DNA from 3 places in the Paraburkholderia sp. BCC1876 genome. Region 1 is predicted to be linked to each of the others. Evidence: predicted binding sites of a transcription regulator. Region 1 holds the regulator's gene; each other region holds the start of a gene.
The links. Region 1 encodes LexA, which represses DNA repair genes until DNA is damaged. Its sites were predicted from a motif close to ACTGTATNNNNATACAGT; they were not measured.

Region 1 (5,834 bases):
AGACCGCGCCGAACTCGCCCATCGCCCGCGCGTTACACAGAATCACGCCGTACAGCAGGCCCCATTTGACGTTCGGCAGCGTGACGCGGCGGAAGATCTGCCAGCCCGACGCGCCGAGCACGTGAGCGGCTTCTTCCTCGTCGTTGCCTTGTGCCTGCATCAGCGGAATCAGTTCACGCGCGACGAACGGGAACGTGACGAAGATCGTCGCGAGCACAATGCCCGGCACCGCGAAGATGATCTGCACGTCGTGGTCGATCAGCCACGGGCCGAACCAGCCCTGCGCGCCGAACATCAGCACATAGATCAGGCCCGAGATCACCGGCGAGACCGAGAACGGCAAATCGATCAGCGTGGTCAGCAGCGCCTTGCCGCGGAATTCGAACTTGGCGATACACCACGACGCCGCGAGGCCGAACACGAGATTCAGCGGCACGGCGATCGCGGCGGTAATCACGGTCAGCTTGATCGCCGACAACGCGTCCGGATCGGCGAGCGATTCCAGATAGAAACCAAGGCCTTTGCTCAACGCCTGATAGAACACGGCGACCAGCGGCACGACCAGAAACAGCGTGAGAAACAGCAGCGCGACGGCGGTCAGGAGCCAGCGCACCACGGGCGCTTCGGTGACCGGATCGGGGCGGCGCGACACGTTCAGGGGCGCGCGCGGTGCAACGGCGGCGGCGCTTGAGGTCGCGGCCTTCACACCGTTCACATCACTCACAGACTGACGGCTCATTGCGCACCTCCGCCAATCGCCGCGACGCTCACCGCAGCCGGCGCCGGACCCGCGCCACCGCGACCCGTGCGGCGTTGCAAATACCATTGCAAGGTATTGATGAACAGCAGCATCAGGAACGACACAACCAGCATCACCACCGCGATCGCGGTCGCGCCCGCGTAGTCGTACTGTTCGAGCTTGGTGATGATCAGCAGCGAGGTGATTTCCGACTTCATCGGCACGTTGCCGGCGATGAAAATCACCGAGCCGTATTCGCCCAGCGCCCGCGCGAACGCCAGCGCGAAACCGGTCAGCAACGCGGGAAACACGGCGGGCAGCACGACGCGGCGAAACGTCAGCCAGCGCGACGCGCCGAGGCACGCGGCGGCTTCTTCCTGTTCGCGTTCGAACTCTTCGAGCACCGGCTGCACCGTGCGCACCACGAACGGCAAACCGATGAAGGTCAGCGCGACCAGTACGCCGGCCGGCGTGAACGCGATCTTCAGGCCGAGCGGTTCGAGAAACTGGCCGATCCAGCCGTTGCCCGCGTACACCGCCGCGAGCGAAATGCCGGCCACCGAGGTCGGCAGCGCGAACGGCAGATCGACCACGGCGTCGACGATGCGTTTGAACGGGAACGTGTAACGCACCAGCACCCACGCGACCAGAAAGCCGAACACCGCGTTGATCAGCGCGCCGCCGAGCGCGGAGAAGAACGTCAGGCGATACGACGCGAGCACACGCGGCGAACTCACCGCGCGTACGAACTGAGCCCAGTCGAGCGTGGCGGTCTTGAGAAAGGTCGCCGCCAGCGGAATCAGCACCACGAGGCTCAGATAAGCCACGGTGATGCCGAGGGTCAAGCCAAAACCGGGCAACGCGCTCGGTTTTCGGAAGGTCAACGTCGTCATGCTGGTTACTCGTTCAGGTTGATGCCGGTGTTGCGAGGACCGAATTCCGGCCGCCGGGCCCTGGCGGCCAAAAGCGCGCCCATGGGGCGCGCTCGGGGGTCATGCGGTGCCGCTGGCCGGTCGATATCGTTGCGTCCACATCGACCGGACAAGCCGGCCTTACTGCGGCGAGTAGATCGAATCGAACACGCCGCCGTCGGCAAAGTGCGTCTTCTGCGCGTTGGTCCAGCCGCCGAACGAATCGTCCACCGTGTACAGCTTCAGCTTCGGAAACTTGGCGGTCAGCTCGGCCGGTACCTTGTTCGAACGCGGACGATAGAAGTTGCGCGCGGCGATCTCCTGGCCTTCTTCGCTGTACAGGAAGTTCAGATACGCTTCGGCCACCTTGCGCGTGCCGTGCCGGTCGACGACCTTGTCCACCACGGCGACCGGCGGCTCGGCCAGAATGCTGACCGACGGCACGACGATTTCAAACTTGTCCGGACCGAATTCCTTCAGCGACAGGAACGCTTCGTTTTCCCACGCGATCAGCACGTCGCCGATACCGCGTTGCACGAAGCTGGTGGTCGCGCCGCGCGCCCCCGAATCCAGCACGCCGGCATTCTTATAGAGCTTGCCGACGAACTCCTTCGCTTTCTGGTCGTTGCCGCCCGGCTGATGTTCGGCATACGCCCACGCCGCGAGGTAGTTCCAGCGCGCGCCGCCCGAGGTCTTCGGATTCGGCGTCACGATCGACACGCCCGGCTTGATCAGATCGTCCCAATCCTTGATGTGCTTCGGGTTGCCCTTGCGCACCAGAAACACGATCGTCGACGTGTACGGCGACGCGTTGTCCGGCAAGCGTTTCTGCCAGCCCTTGTCGAGCAGACCCTTGCTGGCCAGCGCGTCGATGTCGTAGGCCAGCGCCAGCGTCACCACGTCTGCCTGCAGACCGTCGAGCACCGAGCGCGCTTGTGCGCCGGAGCCGCCGTGCGACTGCTTGAAGGTGATCGTCTCGCCGGTCTTCGCCTTCCATTCCTTGCCGAACGCCTGATTGATGTCCTGATACAACTCGCGAGTCGGATCGTAGGAGACGTTCAGCAGCGTCGTGTCGGCGGCGTGCGCCTGCGCCATCACGCCGAGCGCCCCGGCCGCGCCCAATGCGAGCGCCGCGATGATTTTTCTGGTCTTGCCTGCCAGCCCCGTACCTTGGTGGTTCATGTCAACTTTCTCCGCGTTGTGGTCCGCTAAAACAGCGTGTGGTGTTGTTCTACGTCGCGGTCACGTGCACATGAGCGCCAACTCGGAGGCCAGTCTATCGAAGCGCTTTCATCATTAAAAATAATGTTTCTTCATTCTTTAATACTCAAAAGTGGTAATGACAGCTGGGTAAGGCGTTGCGGCACGAAAGTGGGTGTTAGAACGCCCTTTTGCGGCGCTGTAGCGGCACCCGAAGCGACGAACTTAAAGTAAAGCTTGAATTGCGTGGAATACTGTATAAAAATACAGGCACCTGTTCATACATACAGTGACCATGACCAAACTCACCGCACGACAGCAGCAGGTTTTCGATCTGATCCGCCGGGCTATCGAACGCACCGGTTTTCCGCCCACCCGCGCGGAGATCGCCGCGGAGCTGGGCTTCAGCTCCGCGAACTCCGCAGAAGAGCATCTGCGCGCGCTCGCTCGCAAAGGCGTGATCGAACTCGCGGCCGGCGCATCGCGCGGCATTCGCCTGCTGGGTGGGTCGGAAGACTCGCCGTACCAGTTCACGCTGCCGCACGCGAGCATCATGCAACTGTCCTTGCCGCTGATCGGCCGGGTGGCGGCGGGTAGCCCGATCCTCGCGCAGGAACATATCGCGCAGCACTATGCGTGCGATCCGGCGCTGTTCTCGAGCAAGCCCGACTACCTGCTGAAGGTGCGCGGGTTGTCCATGCGCGACGCGGGCATCTTCGACGGCGACCTGCTCGCCGTGCAGAAGAAGAGCGAGGCCAAAGACGGCCAGATCATCATCGCGCGGCTCGGCGACGACGTGACGGTCAAGCGCTTGAAGCGCCGGCCGAACGGCATCGAACTGATTGCCGAGAATCCCGATTACGAAAACATCTTCGTTGAAACCGGCAGCGCGGAATTCGCGCTGGAAGGGATCGCCGTCGGTCTGATTCGCCCGGGCGAGTTTTAAGCGGTTTGCTCGTGCTGGGGCGTTTGCCGGTTCGTTGGCTTGTTCAGACAACGCCGCCCTGACGCCGCCCCGAGCCACATTCACCCCGCATCAACGTCGTACTCACGCTGCATCATCTTTGCATCGCCTGGAGAGACTCATGGAACGCCTTGCCCGCTTGCTGCCTTTTCGCCAGTTCGGTCGTCTGCGTCATCTGCGCAAGCTGGTGCCCTGCTCGTTGATCGAGGCATCCACGGCGAGCACACCCTCGCTGTTCGATTCGCTCGACGAGGCGTCGAATTTGCAGGCGGCGCTGCCGTCTTCGTTGCCGGCGTTTGCGCGCGTGTCGTTGAACTCGGGCCTGAATACGGCGGAGCCGGCGCGGCGCGCGCCGGTGCGGGTTTATCACGGGCCGTCGCGGCTTATCATGGTCGGCACGGTCGACGCCGTCTGCCGCATGATCGACCGTTGCATCGCCGAAGAAGCGAATGTGCACGGCGCGGTGTTCGAAGGCTGAGTGGTTCGGTTCTAAGCGATCGGGTTCTGTTCTGAACCGGTTGTTCACTCGCATTACCGGAATCAATCAGGGATCGTTTTGGCGTGGCCGCGGTCCACGTTAGATCACACCTGATAGAGAGTCTCACTCGATGGCTGTTTCGACCCGCACGAAGAGCAGCGCCACCCGGCCGCTGATCGTTACGCTAATGGTGATCGTGGTGATTGCCGCGCTAGGTTTCGCGTATGCGTCGCCGTATCTCGCGCTGAACAATCTTAAACGCGCAGCAGATGCGCGCGACGCGCAAACCGTCAATCAATACGTCGATTTCCCCGCGTTGCGCGAGAGCCTGAAACAGCAGGTGACCGGCCTGCTGACGCGCCGGCTCGACGCGCACAGCAACGGCAATCCGCTCGCCGCCATTGGCGCGATGATCGGCGTGGCACTGATGGGTCCGCTCGTGGACGCTTATGCAACGCCGGATGGCGTGGCCGCGTTGCTGAACGGCATGCCGCCGCGCGGCAACCCTGGCGAGCGGCCACCGGTGCCACCCGCGGCGAATAATCCGTCCGCGGCTGAGACGCCTGAGCCGACACCGGCACCGCCGGCAGCACCCGCAGCACCCGCAGCGCCAACCCAGCCCGATGCGGCGGCCAACAACGCGAACACGGCCGCGACGCCGCCGCAAACTACAGCGGGCTACCGTGGCCTCAACGAATTCGTCGTCACGTACCAGCATGGCGCGGGCGACGCGCGTTACTCGGCGATCTTCGCGCGCGAGGGGTTGTTCACGTGGAAGCTGGCCGCGGTGGATCTAAACCCGTGACGCGCTGAGCTCGCCCCGCTCAACCCATCAAGCTGCCGCTTGCTGCTGCTCCTGCGCGGAAGAGCACGCCACCAGAATGCTGCACGAAATGCGGTCGAGCAGCGGCGTATTGCCGGCGCCCATCCACCATCGCGACAAACCGGTGCGGCAACGGTGGCCAACCACCACGAGATCGACATTCAACTCGTTAGCGAGATTGGCGATCTCGTCGATCGGATGACCGAAGGCGAAATGCCCTTGCGCGGTGACGCCGCGCTCGGTGAGCCAGTCCACGCCTTCCTGCAGAATGTCGCGGGCGGATTTTTCGAAGCTGCCACACGCCACGTCGGTGAGAAGGCCCGCGCTTTGCGCAATGCTGGAGCGCATATCCACAACGGATAACAAATGCGTTTCCGCTTTCAGATCCAACGCGAGATCGGCGCCGCAACGTAGCGCTTTACGACCTTCGCGCGAGCCGTCGTAGCACAGCAGGATTTTTTGGTAGCTCGCCATGATTTTCTCCCTTCGCGCGGAAAGCGCGCTTTGAATCAATCATGGTGCGCCGCAATTCAGCTTGCAAGGGATGGAAAACGCTAACTGCGCCCTAAACCGGTGCGCACGGCGACGGCGCGGCAATGACACGGCTATGGCAACGCAATGGCACGGCGCCGGGACCCCATGCCGCAGTGCAAGAAAGCCCTTCTGGACGCCCGGGTGCCAGGCATCGTCGGCCAATCGATGTCCTAGAATAGGCAGCC
Region 2 (5,834 bases), on a different contig from region 1:
AACCAACGCGTTCGATGAAGCGGCCGTCACGACGGTTACGCGAATCGGTTGCGACGATGTTGTAGAACGGGCGCTTCTTGGAGCCGCCACGAGCCAAGCGGATGATGACCATACTAGAATCCTTGAAAACCGGGGTTCGGAACGACTGAAACACGCGATTATAGCGGGAAACCGACGCCATAACAAACACTTACGGGGATAAACTGAGGAACGAGGTTGCGCCGCCCATCCTGAAACGGGCCTCGGACCCCGCCGAAACGCCCGAATTACCTGACGGAGCGCCTGTGAAACTCCTGCCGCCGATTGCGTTTTTGCCCGCCTTTTTTGCCGTTCGCGTGTGGTTTGCCGGTTTGCTGGCGCGCGCCTTACGTTGTCGAAGCACCGTGCACGCCGTTGCGGGCGTGTTGCTCGCTGGACAGACCCTCGGCGCCCTCGCCGCGTTGCCGGTCGAACGGATAAAACTGCCGCCGGGCTTCCGCATCGAGGTGCTGTCGGACGCGGTGCCCAGCGCGCGGGCCATGGCGTTCTCGCCGCAAGGCGTTCTCTATATAGGCAGCCTCGACGGTCACGTCTACGCGCTCGAATTGCAGAATGGCCACGTGACAGCCCGGCATGTCATCGCTTCGGGCCTGGAAATGCCGGCGGGCGTGGCCTGGCGGGACGGTGCGCTGTATGTGTCCGCGGTGTCGAAAATCTTGCGCTACGACGCGATCGACAGTCATCTGAACGATCCGCCCAAGCCGGTGGTGATTACCGACTCCCTGCCTACGGAAACGCATCACGGCTGGAAATTCATCGCGTTCGGCCCGGACGGCAAGCTGTATGTACCGCAGGGCGCGCCCTGCAATGTGTGCCTGAAGGATCGCGACCGGTACGGGTTGATCGGCCGGATGGACCCGGACGGCAGCCATTACGAGGTCATCGCGCGCGGCATCCGCAATTCGGTCGGTTTCGCATGGCATCCGGCGACGCATGAACTGTGGTTCACCGACAACGGTCGCGACCTGTTGGGCGACGACGTCCCGGACGACAAGCTGAACCGCGCGCCGCGAGTCGGCATGGACTTCGGCTTTCCTTACTGCCATGGCGGCGACACACCCGATCCCGAATTCGGCAAGGACCATCCGTGCAGCGCGTTCACCCCGCCGGTGGTCAAACTAGGCGCTCACGTCGCCTCGCTCGGCATGCGCTTTTATAACGGTTCGATGTTTCCCGCCGCGTATCGGGACAATATTTTCATTGCCGAGCACGGTTCGTGGAATCGCAGCAGGAAGGTCGGTTACCGCGTTGTGCGGGTGATCACCGACCCGGACGGCCGCAACGCTCACCAGGAAGTCTTTGCCGAAGGCTGGCTGCAGCCCGGCGAAGCGGTCTGGGGCCGCCCGGCCGACGTGTTGCCGATGCCCGACGGCTCGCTTCTGATCAGCGACGATTACGCCGGCGCGGTCTATCGCGTGATTTATTCAGGGCCGGCGTCCTGAAACGTGCGCCGCCACCGGGCGGGCGTAGAATGCGCGTCGGTCTGCGCCCTTCGGCGCGCCGCATCTTTCGACCGCCTGCTACTGCACGCTACTGCTCGCTACCGTCCGCCACTCTAACCTCGCCTACATGTCCACCCTTGCTTCGGCTTCCCCGCGCTTCAGATCCAAGACGATTACCGCCGCGCTGGCCTTCTTCTTCGGCAGTCTCGGCGCCCACCGCTTCTATCTTTACGGCACGCGCGACATTTACGGCTGGGCGCACCTGATCGGCACGCTGATCGGCATTCCGGGCGCCATGCTGGTGGTAGCCAGCGAGCGGGCCTCGATGCTCGGTTGGGTACTGGCATTTTTCGGCGCCGTTTCGCTGCTCTCCGCGTTTCTCGCCGCGATCGTCTACGGGCTGCGGCCGGATGAAAAGTGGGACGCGCAATTCAATGCGCAAACCCAGCGCCAAAGCCGCTCCGGTTGGACGGTGATCTTTATCGTGATCTTTTCGCTATTGATCGGCGCATTTTTGCTGATGACCGGTCTCGCCATCTCTTTCCAGACCTATTTCGAAGGTCAGGTGCAAGCGGCCAAGGCGCTGTCCCAGTAACCACCCTTCGGTTGCGCGCGGCGCTAAAAAAGATCCAGTTGAGGATTGGCCCGCGCTGGCGGCTCGGCCCGCGTCGGCGTGACCTGCCGGAAGTGCGACATATCCAGAATGCCGTGATCGCGCCGGTTTAATCCCAGGCGGCGCACGGCCTTATGGAATCGCTGCTTGAGCAGGTCCGCCCACAAACCTTCGCCCTTCATGCGAGTGGCGAAATTCGCGTCGTAATCCTTGCCGCCGCGCATATCGCGCACTCGACTCATAACCCTGTCCGCGCGATCGGGGAAATGCGCCGCGAGCCAGTCTTTAAATAGCGGCGCGACCTCCCACGGCAGACGCAACACGATATAGCTCGCGTTGCTTGCGCCCGCTTCCGCACAGGCCTCCAGCACACGCTCCATGTCCGGCTCCGTGACGAACGGAATGACCGGCGCAATGCTCACGCCGACCGGAATCCCCGCCTCGCTCAACGTGCGGATGGCGCGCAGCCGCCGCGACGGCGTGGCCGCGCGAGGTTCGAGCGTGCGCGCGATCTCCGAGTCCAGCGTGGTGATGGTAATAGCGGCCATGAATTGACCGCGCGCCGCCATGGGCGCAAGCAGATCGATATCGCGTTCGATCAGCGACGATTTGGTGATCGCCGCGAACGGATGGTTGCGCTCGCTCAGCACCTCGATAACCCGGCGCGTGATGCGCAAGTCACGCTCGACGGGCTGCCACGCGTCGGTATTCACGCCGAGCGCGATCGGCTCCGGCACGTAAGACTTCTTCGACAATTCCCGTTCGAGCAGTTCCGGCGCGTTGATCTTCGCGTAGATCCGGCTCTCGAAATCGAGCCCCGGCGACAAACCCAAATAACTATGCGTAGGCCGCGCGAAACAGTAGATGCAGCCATGCTCGCAACCGCGATACGGGTTCAGCGACACGCTGAACGGAATATCCGGCGACGCATTGCGTGTGAGGATGGTTTTAGCCCGCTCCTCGAACACCTGCGTGCGCAAGACTTTGAGCTCGCCTTCGTCGTCTTCTTCCGGGACCGAAACCGCTAGCCAGCCGTCGTCGACCGCTTCGCGCTGGTCGACTTCGTAGCGGCCTTGCAGATTCGTCACCGCGCCGCGCCCTTTGCGGGGCGTCGGTGGGGCGACCGGAAATTCAGGAACGGAGTCGAAGTCGGGATCGGATTGGGTCACGGCTGAAGAGCACGCAGAACGCAGGGCGGGTCAAAACAAAAAAAGGCGCAAAACACCTGTATAAATATACAGTGTTTACGCCGTTTGTCGAGTCCCGCCAAGCCGTGAAGCACCGCCTAAACCGCCGGCTAATCCCCCACCGCGATCGTCAGTGTTTCCTTGATCTCTTCCATCACCACGTAGCTCTTCGACTGCACGGCGCCGGGCAACTGCAACAGGATGTCCCCCAGCAGTTTCCGGTAATCGGCCATCTCGCCGATACGCGCCTTGATCAGATAGTCGAAATCGCCCGACACCAGATGGCACTCCAGCACCTCGGGGATCTTCTGCACCTCGCGGCGGAACTGGTCGAACATGTTGCCGCTTTTGTGATCCAGCGTGATCTCGACGAACACCAACAGCGCCGCGCCCAGTTCAGCCGGATTCACGCGCGCGTGATAGCCGGTGATCACGCCGTCGCGCTCCATCCGCTTGACCCGCTCGATGCAAGGCGTGACCGACAGTCCAACCTGCTCGGCGAGGTCTTTCATGGCCATCCGGCCGTCCTGTTGCAGCAGGCGCAGGATCTTGTGATCGAGTTTGTCGAGGGACCGGACCGGTTGGCGCTGTGTACGCATGGTGTATTTGCTGAAAATCTTGAAAATACAATAACAAAACCTACCTGACTGTTAATAGTATAGCGGTTAACACTGGGCGACTCGCGTTGCACCTCGTGAATCGAATGAATGCCAACGAATCGACGCACGCGGCACCCATCCAACCTCTATTGAACAGTCGGAGCAGTTATGCGAGTCGTCGTTTTGGGCAGTGGCGTCGTCGGGGTGACGAGCGCGTATTACCTGGCGCGCGCGGGTCACGAAGTGACCGTGATCGATCGCGAAGCCGGCCCGGCGCTCGAAACCAGCTTTGCCAACGCCGGCCAGATCTCGCCGGGCTACGCGTCGCCGTGGGCCGCGCCGGGCGTGCCGCTGAAGGCCGTCAAGTGGATGTTCCAGAAGCACGCGCCGCTGGCGATCCGCCTCGACGGCACGCAATTCCAGTTGCAATGGATGTGGCAGATGCTGCAGAACTGCACGTCGTCGCGTTATGCGGTGAACAAGGGCCGCATGGTGCGCCTCGCCGAATACAGCCGCGACTGCCTGCAGGCGCTGCGCGCCGAAACAGGCATTCAGTACGAAGGCCGCACCGGCGGCACGCTGCAGGTGTTCCGTACGCAGCAGCAGTTCGACGGCGCCGCGAAAGACATCGCCGTGCTGCAGGAAGCCAACGTGCCGTATGAACTGCTGTCGGCGGCCGAACTCGCGCAAGCCGAGCCGGCGCTCGCCGCCGTGTCGCACAAACTGACCGGCGGCCTGCGCCTGCCGGGCGACGAAACCGGCGACTGCCAGATGTTCACCACGCGCCTCGCCGCGCTGGCCGAGCAACTGGGCGTCAAATTCCGCTACAACACGCCGATCGACGCACTCGCCATGGCGGGCGACCGCATTGCCGGCGTGCAATGCGGCAGTGAACTGGTGCGCGCGGATTCGTTCGTCGTCGCGCTGGGTTCGTACTCGACCAAATTCCTGTCCGGCCTCGTGAAGATTCCGGTCTACCCGCTCAAGGGTTATTCGATCACCGCGCCGATCGTCAACGCAGCGGCTGCGCCGATCTCCACCGTGCTCGACGAAACCTACAAGATCGCGATCACGCGTTTCGACGACCGGATTCGCGTGGGCGGCATGGCCGAGATCGTCGGCTTCGACAAATCGCTGCGTCAGGCGCGTCGCGAAACGCTGGAACTGTGCGTGAACGATCTGTTCCCGGGCGGCGGCGACACGTCGAAGGCAAGCTTCTGGACCGGCCTGCGCCCCATGACGCCGGACGGCACGCCGATCGTCGGCCGTACGCCGGTGCCGAATCTGTTCCTGAACACGGGTCACGGCACGCTGGGCTGGACCATGTCGTGCGGCTCGGGCCAGTTGCTGGCCGACGTGATGTCGGGTAAGCAACCGGTCATCAAGGCGGACGATCTGTCGGTGCATCGCTATCTGGGCGAGACCGCCGGTGCGCATCGTCCGGCTTATGCCTAAGGTTTAACCACGCTTCGCGAGAGCGGTTGCGCTGGCGGGTCGTTGGACTTTGCCTGCGCGAAAAAAAGCGCCCCTCGGGGCGCTTTTTTCATGCCGACGCGTTATGCGTTGTCAAACCACGTCAGAACTGATCGTCCGACAAAGCCAGCACGCTCTCGCCGCCCTTCGCGCTGACAATCGACGCCTCGAACGCCGACGCCAGCGGCAACACATGCTCCGCGTAGAACTGCGCGGTCGCGATCTTCGCACCGTAAAACGCCGGATCTTCGTCGCGCTTCTGAGTGGCCGCCAGCAACGCACGCGCCATCTGCCAGCCGCCCAGCACCACGCCCGCCAGTTTCAGATACGGCACGCTGCCGGCAAACACCGCGTTCGGATCGGCCTTGGTATTGGCCAGCACGTAGTCCACCGCCGAGCTCAACGCGTCGTGGCCTTGCGCCAGATACTTCTTCATCGAGTCGAACGCCGGGCCCTGTTGCGCGCCGAGCGCTTCGACCGT
Region 3 (5,834 bases), on a different contig from region 1:
ATCGGCGAGTTCGAAAAAGCCGGCCGAATGGAACTTGCCCGCGCGATCGAACCCTTCTGCGCCAGTCATCAACGTTCCGCCCGAAGCGCCGTGCTGTTCGGCGAATTTCAGCAGCCAGTCGCAGATTGACTGATGCCCATGCTTACGGTTCTGTTCAGTAAAAAACGTCAATTGATAGCCTTGCATGACAGACTCCTTTTCAGGTGTGACGGGTTAGAGAAAGCGTGGCCATGCCCAGCGCGGTCATGACTAACGAACCGCCGACGTGCAGCGCCAGCATGCCGACCGACCACCCGAGACGACCGTCCCGAAGCAAAGTCAGCAGTTCGGCAGAAAAAGTCGAGAATGTCGAGAGTCCGCCAGCCAGACCCGTGATGAGGAAAAGGCGCCAAGCAACGGACAGACCAGTTGTCGAACCGAAGAATGCGATCGCAAACCCGACGATATACGCGGCAATCAGATTGCACGCGAGCGTCCCCATCGGAATGTTTGGCACAAGCGCGTTCATCGTGACGCTCAAGCCATAGCGGGCGAGTGCGCCCAGCATTGCACCGAAGCTGATGGCGATAAGCGAGTACGCCCCGGTCATGGTTTAACTTCCGCTTGATGTTGAAAGCGCACGGGCCGTGAGGAGATGCGCGACGGGCAGTTCACAGAGGAACATTACAGCGTGGACCTTGCGCAACTCGTCGGCGTGTTCGCGCATGAAATCACGCAGGCGCTCTTCGGTGTCAACCAGTTCGAGACACTGCGGATGCCGCATTCCGCTGATTTCTGGATGCTGGTGAGAGAGCCGCTCCCCCGGCAGATACCCTGAGCTAACGTGATGCAGTATCGCTTGCATGATGTTAGACCTCTTCGCTACAGCTATCAGGTGATGGGCGAGTGCAGGTGCGCTGAGGCGATGCCAGAACCGCGTCGCTCGGGCGCGGGTCGCAAGCGGGAAGTAAAGTCGGAGCGCCGCAATGCGCTGTTTGTTGATTTGCTGAATCATTGACCGTTTTCCCCTGTCGTCACTGCCGTATCAATCGACCTACGCGGCTGCTTGCCATTCGCGACTGGTGTCGCCGCTGTTGCTTTCTGCGGGCGAGACCCGCCGGGTTCGGCACTCCGTATTCCGTCTGGCACCGACAGCGGGTGCTTGCGATGTTTGCCATGCCCGACGCGCTGCGCGTGATAGATGCCTGCATGGCCAGAAAACAGGTAAGCGGTCACGCAACCGATAGCGGCAAGCGGGCCAATGCCCGTGCCGAACAACTCCATGGCCATGATGGTGGTGGCGATCGGCGTGTTTGCGGCCCCCGAGAAGACTGCAACGAAGCCGATGGCTGCCATCAGCGCGAACGGCATATGCAGCAGCGGCGCCAGTGCATTACCGAGGGTCGCGCCGATGTAGAACAGCGGCGTGACCTCGCCGCCCTTGAAGCCTGTACCAAGCGACACAACCGTAAAGCCGAACTTTGCGAGAAAGTCCCACGGCTGCATCGGTTGCTGAAACGAGCGAACGATATCGGGGATGCCAAGGCCGATGTACCGGTAGGCATCGAGCGCCCACACGGCAGTCGCTATGACGATCCCGCCCACGAACGGGCGCAACGGCCCATACATGATGTAGCGCTTCATCAGCGCGCCGAGCTTGTGCGCGCTGGTTGCGAATGCCATGCCGACCAGACCGAACGCAATGCCGGCGATCACGACGGCAACGACGCTCCATGCGCTGATGGGCGCGATCGCGCCGACCGCATAGTGGACGTGATGGACGCCCCATGCCAGACAGACCTGATCGGCGACGATGCCCGCCACGATGCAAGGAAAGAGTGCGTCATAACGCATGCGCCCGATTGCGAGCACTTCGAGGCCGAACACTGCGCCGGCTAGCGGTGTGCCGAACACCGACGCGAACCCTGCGCTCATGCCGATCATCAGCAGGATGCGACGGTCTTCACGTTCAAGGCGAAATGCGTGGGTCAACTGGTCGGCTAGTGCAGCGCCCATCTGGACCGCCGTGCCCTCTCGGCCGACCGAGGCGCCGAACAGATGCGAGACGATCGTGCCGCCGAGCACGAGCGGCACCATGCGCAACGGCACGACCTTCTTCGGATCGTGGATTTCGTCGATGATCAGGTTGTTGCCCGCAACGACCGGCTTGCCCAGCAGGTGGTACAGCAAGCCCACTGCGAAACCCGCCACGGGCAGCATCCAGATCGCCCAGCGGTGAGCCTCGCGCCACGCGGTTGCGCTATCGAGCGAAATTAGGAAAAAGGCCGAGGCGCTACCTGCGAGAGCCGCGGCGACGCAGGCGATCAGAAACCACTTGCCCAGATAAGGCAGCAATTCGAGTTGTTCAAAGCGTTTGAGTTTGTGCATTGGTCATGTGCGCGATGTTGCTTGGCCTGACCAACGAGAAGGATGTGGGCGCGAGCGCCTACAGCCCCGACGATAGTCAGGTAACTGTAGGCGTCATTAACCGCGCCGTGAGCGCGATGGTTAAAGGAGGAACGCCATCTCCAGAATCAACTCGGACTATATAGCATCCGATGACAGCGAACAACCGTCTCTCTTCCCTGATTCAGCTTGGGGAAGATTTGGATTGCGCCAACTTTCGCGGTAACGGCTTTTCCTGACGGTCCGTTTGAAATCCACTAGCGGCCGTTGAATGGCATGTTCGATGAAGGGCTGCTGTGGGTCGTCTAGCGCCTCTCACCCTCCTTGAGCGAAGCAGCGTCGGCAAGTTGCTGGGACGTAACTGCGCCCCCCGGTGGTCCTTTGAACATTCGCTTATCCCGGCAGTCCCGTCAATTCCGTACTTTTGCGTCTGGCTAACTGCGTGCTAGTCCAACGAATGCGGTTTCCTGGCAGCCCGGCGTCGCCTATCTGAAAGTTGGGATCTTGGGCTAAAATACCTGTATATTTATACAGTACCATTGGAGCCTGATCGTGACTCGGACTGCCACAGCTGGACAGCAGTTACGCACCCCCGAAGAACGGGCGCGTTCCATTGATGGTGCCCTCGACACAACTATGTATTCGGAGTCGGGGGGAATAAGTTTGTGGCGTGGATCTCAACTGGGAGGTTCGCGCGCGCAGGTTGTCCCCTGTGGTAGCGCAGACCTGGGGGCTGAAATGCCCGGTGGCGGCTGGCCCCAGGGCGCTCTCACCGACCTGCTGTTGCCAAGCCCGGGAGTGGGCGAGATTCGGCTGCTGCGCGCAAGCCTTGCCACGGTCGAAGGCCGCCCCGTGATGCTGCTGCAGCCGCCGCACCGGATCCAGCCAGCGGCTCTGGCATGGTGGGGCTTGTCTGCCGAACATGTGCGCGTGCTGCATGCCAGTAAAACCGCCGATGCGTTGTGGGCCGCCGAGCAGATCCTGCGCGCCGGAACCGCTGGCGCACTGATCTTGTGGCAAAACCATGTGCGGCCGGAATCCCTGCGCCGGCTTCATCTGGCGGCCCAGGCGTCCGACACGCTGTTTTTCATGATGCGCCCGCTGGCAAGCGCCAGCGACGCGTCGACCGCGCCGTTGCGGCTGGCGATCCGTCCGGCGCGCGACGGTGTGAATGTGGAGTTCTTAAAGCGTCGGGGCCCCCGGCGCGACGACGCGCTCTTCGTGCCGCTCTCCCCGTCGCCCATCCTGAATGTGAATCGAAATGCAAGTGTGGATCGGCGTTCATCTCCCGTTGCTGAGCCTCGAAGTGTTCCGGCCGAAGTGGTCGCCTGACGCGGGCGCAGGTCTCGTCGTGTTCGATCACGAGCGCGTTGTTTCGCTGGATGAGGCCGCGCGCGTCGTTGGGGCACGGCCGGGCATGCGGCGCGGCGGCGTTCTGACCATGTCTCCCGACGCGCATCTGTGCGAGCGTGATCCGGCCCGTGAGCACGACACGACTATCGCACTGGCCACTGGCCTGATGCAGTTCTCGCCTCAGGTCGCGCCGGCGTCGGAAAACACGGTACTGATCGACGTCTCTGCGAGTCTGCGTCTGTTCGGCGGCGTACGCGCGCTGCTGCGCGCGATGAAGCGCATCGCGGAAGCGATCGGGGTGACCGCAACGTTTGGCGTCGCGCCGACCGGCGAAGGAGCGTGGCTCCTTGCCCGACGCGGCGGCGGCCGAGCGCTCTCGCAGCGCTCGCTTTTGCGTGCACTGTCTGCGTTGCCGGTCGCACTGCTCCCACCTGCCCGCAAGTACGCCGACTGGTTCACCGGTATCGGCTGCCAGACGGTTGGCGAACTGATGCGGCTGCCGCGCGCGGGCCTGAAAAAGCGTTGTGGCGTTGCCCTGCTGGAACTGCTCGATCGCGCCGCAGGAGGTGCGCCGGAAGTTCATGAATGGCTTGAGTTGCCGCCGACGTTTGCCGCGCGCATCGAAATGCCCGATCGCATCGAGAACGCCGAGGCCTGCCTGTTCGCCGCGCGCCGGCTGATCGTGCAGATGACCGGATGGCTCGTGAACCAGCAACTGGCGATCGTCCGGCTCAGCGTGGTGCTCGAACATGAACGCGGGCGCGCCGCTATTGAGCCAACGACGATCGATATCGCGCTCGCCGAGCCAACGTGGCGCGAGGACCATCTGGTCAGACTGTTGCGCGAGCGTCTCGCGCGTGTCGATCTGGCTGCGGCCGTGATCGCCATAGGGATCGAGGCACGCGACGTTCAGGCGGCAGCGCCTGAGTCAGATTCGCTCTTTCCGGAGCCCGGCGGCTCGCCGGCGGATCACGCACGCCTGATGGAGCTGCTCGTTGCGCGGCTCGGTGCAGAAAACGTGCTGCGGCCGGCCCCGGTTGCCGATCATCGACCGGAAATAGCCGCGCGCTGGGTGCCACTCGCTGACCCCGCAAAATGGGCATCACCGCCGGCCGACACGCCGCGGCCGATCTGGTTACTCGAGGAGCGAGTGAAGCTGCTCATGCGCGCGCACCGTCCGTTCTACGGCACGCCGTTGCGCATGGTCTCGCCCGGTGAACGCGTGGAGGCCGGCTGGTTTGACGGCGAACTTGTCACGCGCGACTACTTCGTTGCCGAATCCGACGACGCGGTCTGCTACTGGATCTACCGGGAGCGCGTCGGCAGTCGCGACGACGAGGAAGCACGCTGGTATCTGCATGGCCTCTTTGGCTGACGGACCGTGGATAGCGCATCGTTCGGCCTGCCCGGCTACGCCGAGCTGCAGTGCTCTTCCAACTTCTCGTTTCTGCATGGCGCTTCGCATGCGGAGGAACTGTCGGCGCGCGCCGCGCAACTCGGCTACGAGGCCATAGCGGTCGCCGACGAGTGCTCGCTGGCCGGCATCGTGCGCGCCCACGTAGCGGCGAAAGAGGCCGGGATCAAACTGCTGGTCGGGGCGCGTTTTCGCCTGACCAACGCCGACGGCTCGCCGGCTATCAATCTGCTTGTCATTGCCCAGAACCGCGAAGGCTACGGAAACCTCTCCGAACTGATCACGCTCGCCCGCACGCGCACCGCGAAAGGCACCTACCTGCTCGCGCCGCGCGATCTCGATCACGGCGAAGCGCCCTATTCTCACCTGCGCGGCCTGCCCGACTGTCTGGTCATCGTTGTGCCGGATTTTCCTGCGAACGCAGTACGGCTCGACGCGCAACTGGAGTGGGCATCACAGACCTTCCCCGGCAGAACGTGGGTAGCACTCACGCTTCTCGCGCGTGCGATGGATGATATCCACCAGGATTCGGTCGAGCGCATCGCGGCCCGCCTTGACGTCCCTGTCGTGGCCACCGGCAACGTGCTGATGCACGTGCGCTCACGCAAGCCCTTGCAGGACACGCTGACCGCAATCCGCGTGGGCCGCCCGGTCGCCGAATGCGGCTTTGACCTTGCGCCCA

Region 2: a site for LexA is predicted at 3,319-3,336, ahead of HWY05_RS12995 (PA0069 family radical SAM protein). Genes of this name have one in related genera too.
Region 3: a site for LexA is predicted at 2,903-2,920, ahead of imuA (translesion DNA synthesis-associated protein ImuA). Genes of this name have one in related genera too.

The regions. Positions count from the first base shown of each region.
Region 1 covers NZ_CADFGI010000002.1:522,387-528,220, reverse strand. The annotation lists gene cysW (sulfate ABC transporter permease subunit CysW) at 1-739, opposite strand, end outside; gene cysT (sulfate ABC transporter permease subunit CysT) at 736-1,632, opposite strand; gene HWY05_RS08800 (sulfate ABC transporter substrate-binding protein) at 1,792-2,832, opposite strand; gene lexA (transcriptional repressor LexA) at 3,146-3,796, shown strand; gene HWY05_RS08790 (hypothetical protein) at 3,936-4,292, shown strand; gene HWY05_RS08785 (DUF2939 domain-containing protein) at 4,423-5,097, shown strand; gene HWY05_RS08780 (universal stress protein) at 5,125-5,589, opposite strand.
Region 2 covers NZ_CADFGI010000003.1:268,051-273,884, forward strand. The annotation lists gene rpsP (30S ribosomal protein S16) at 1-112, opposite strand, end outside; gene HWY05_RS12985 (sorbosone dehydrogenase family protein) at 285-1,481, shown strand; gene HWY05_RS12990 (NINE protein) at 1,609-2,076, shown strand; gene HWY05_RS12995 (PA0069 family radical SAM protein) at 2,100-3,263, opposite strand; gene HWY05_RS13000 (Lrp/AsnC ligand binding domain-containing protein) at 3,392-3,880, opposite strand; gene HWY05_RS13005 (D-amino acid dehydrogenase) at 4,049-5,335, shown strand; gene HWY05_RS13010 (acyl-CoA dehydrogenase) at 5,457-5,834, opposite strand, start outside.
Region 3 covers NZ_CADFGI010000008.1:220,853-226,686, forward strand. The annotation lists gene HWY05_RS26805 (DUF190 domain-containing protein) at 1-186, opposite strand, end outside; gene crcB (fluoride efflux transporter CrcB) at 200-589, opposite strand; gene HWY05_RS26815 (DUF190 domain-containing protein) at 593-994, opposite strand; gene HWY05_RS26820 (voltage-gated chloride channel family protein) at 991-2,367, opposite strand; fluoride riboswitch at 2,448-2,518, opposite strand; gene imuA (translesion DNA synthesis-associated protein ImuA) at 3,022-3,717, shown strand; gene HWY05_RS26830 (DNA polymerase Y family protein) at 3,647-5,113, shown strand; gene HWY05_RS26835 (error-prone DNA polymerase) at 5,120-5,834, shown strand, end outside.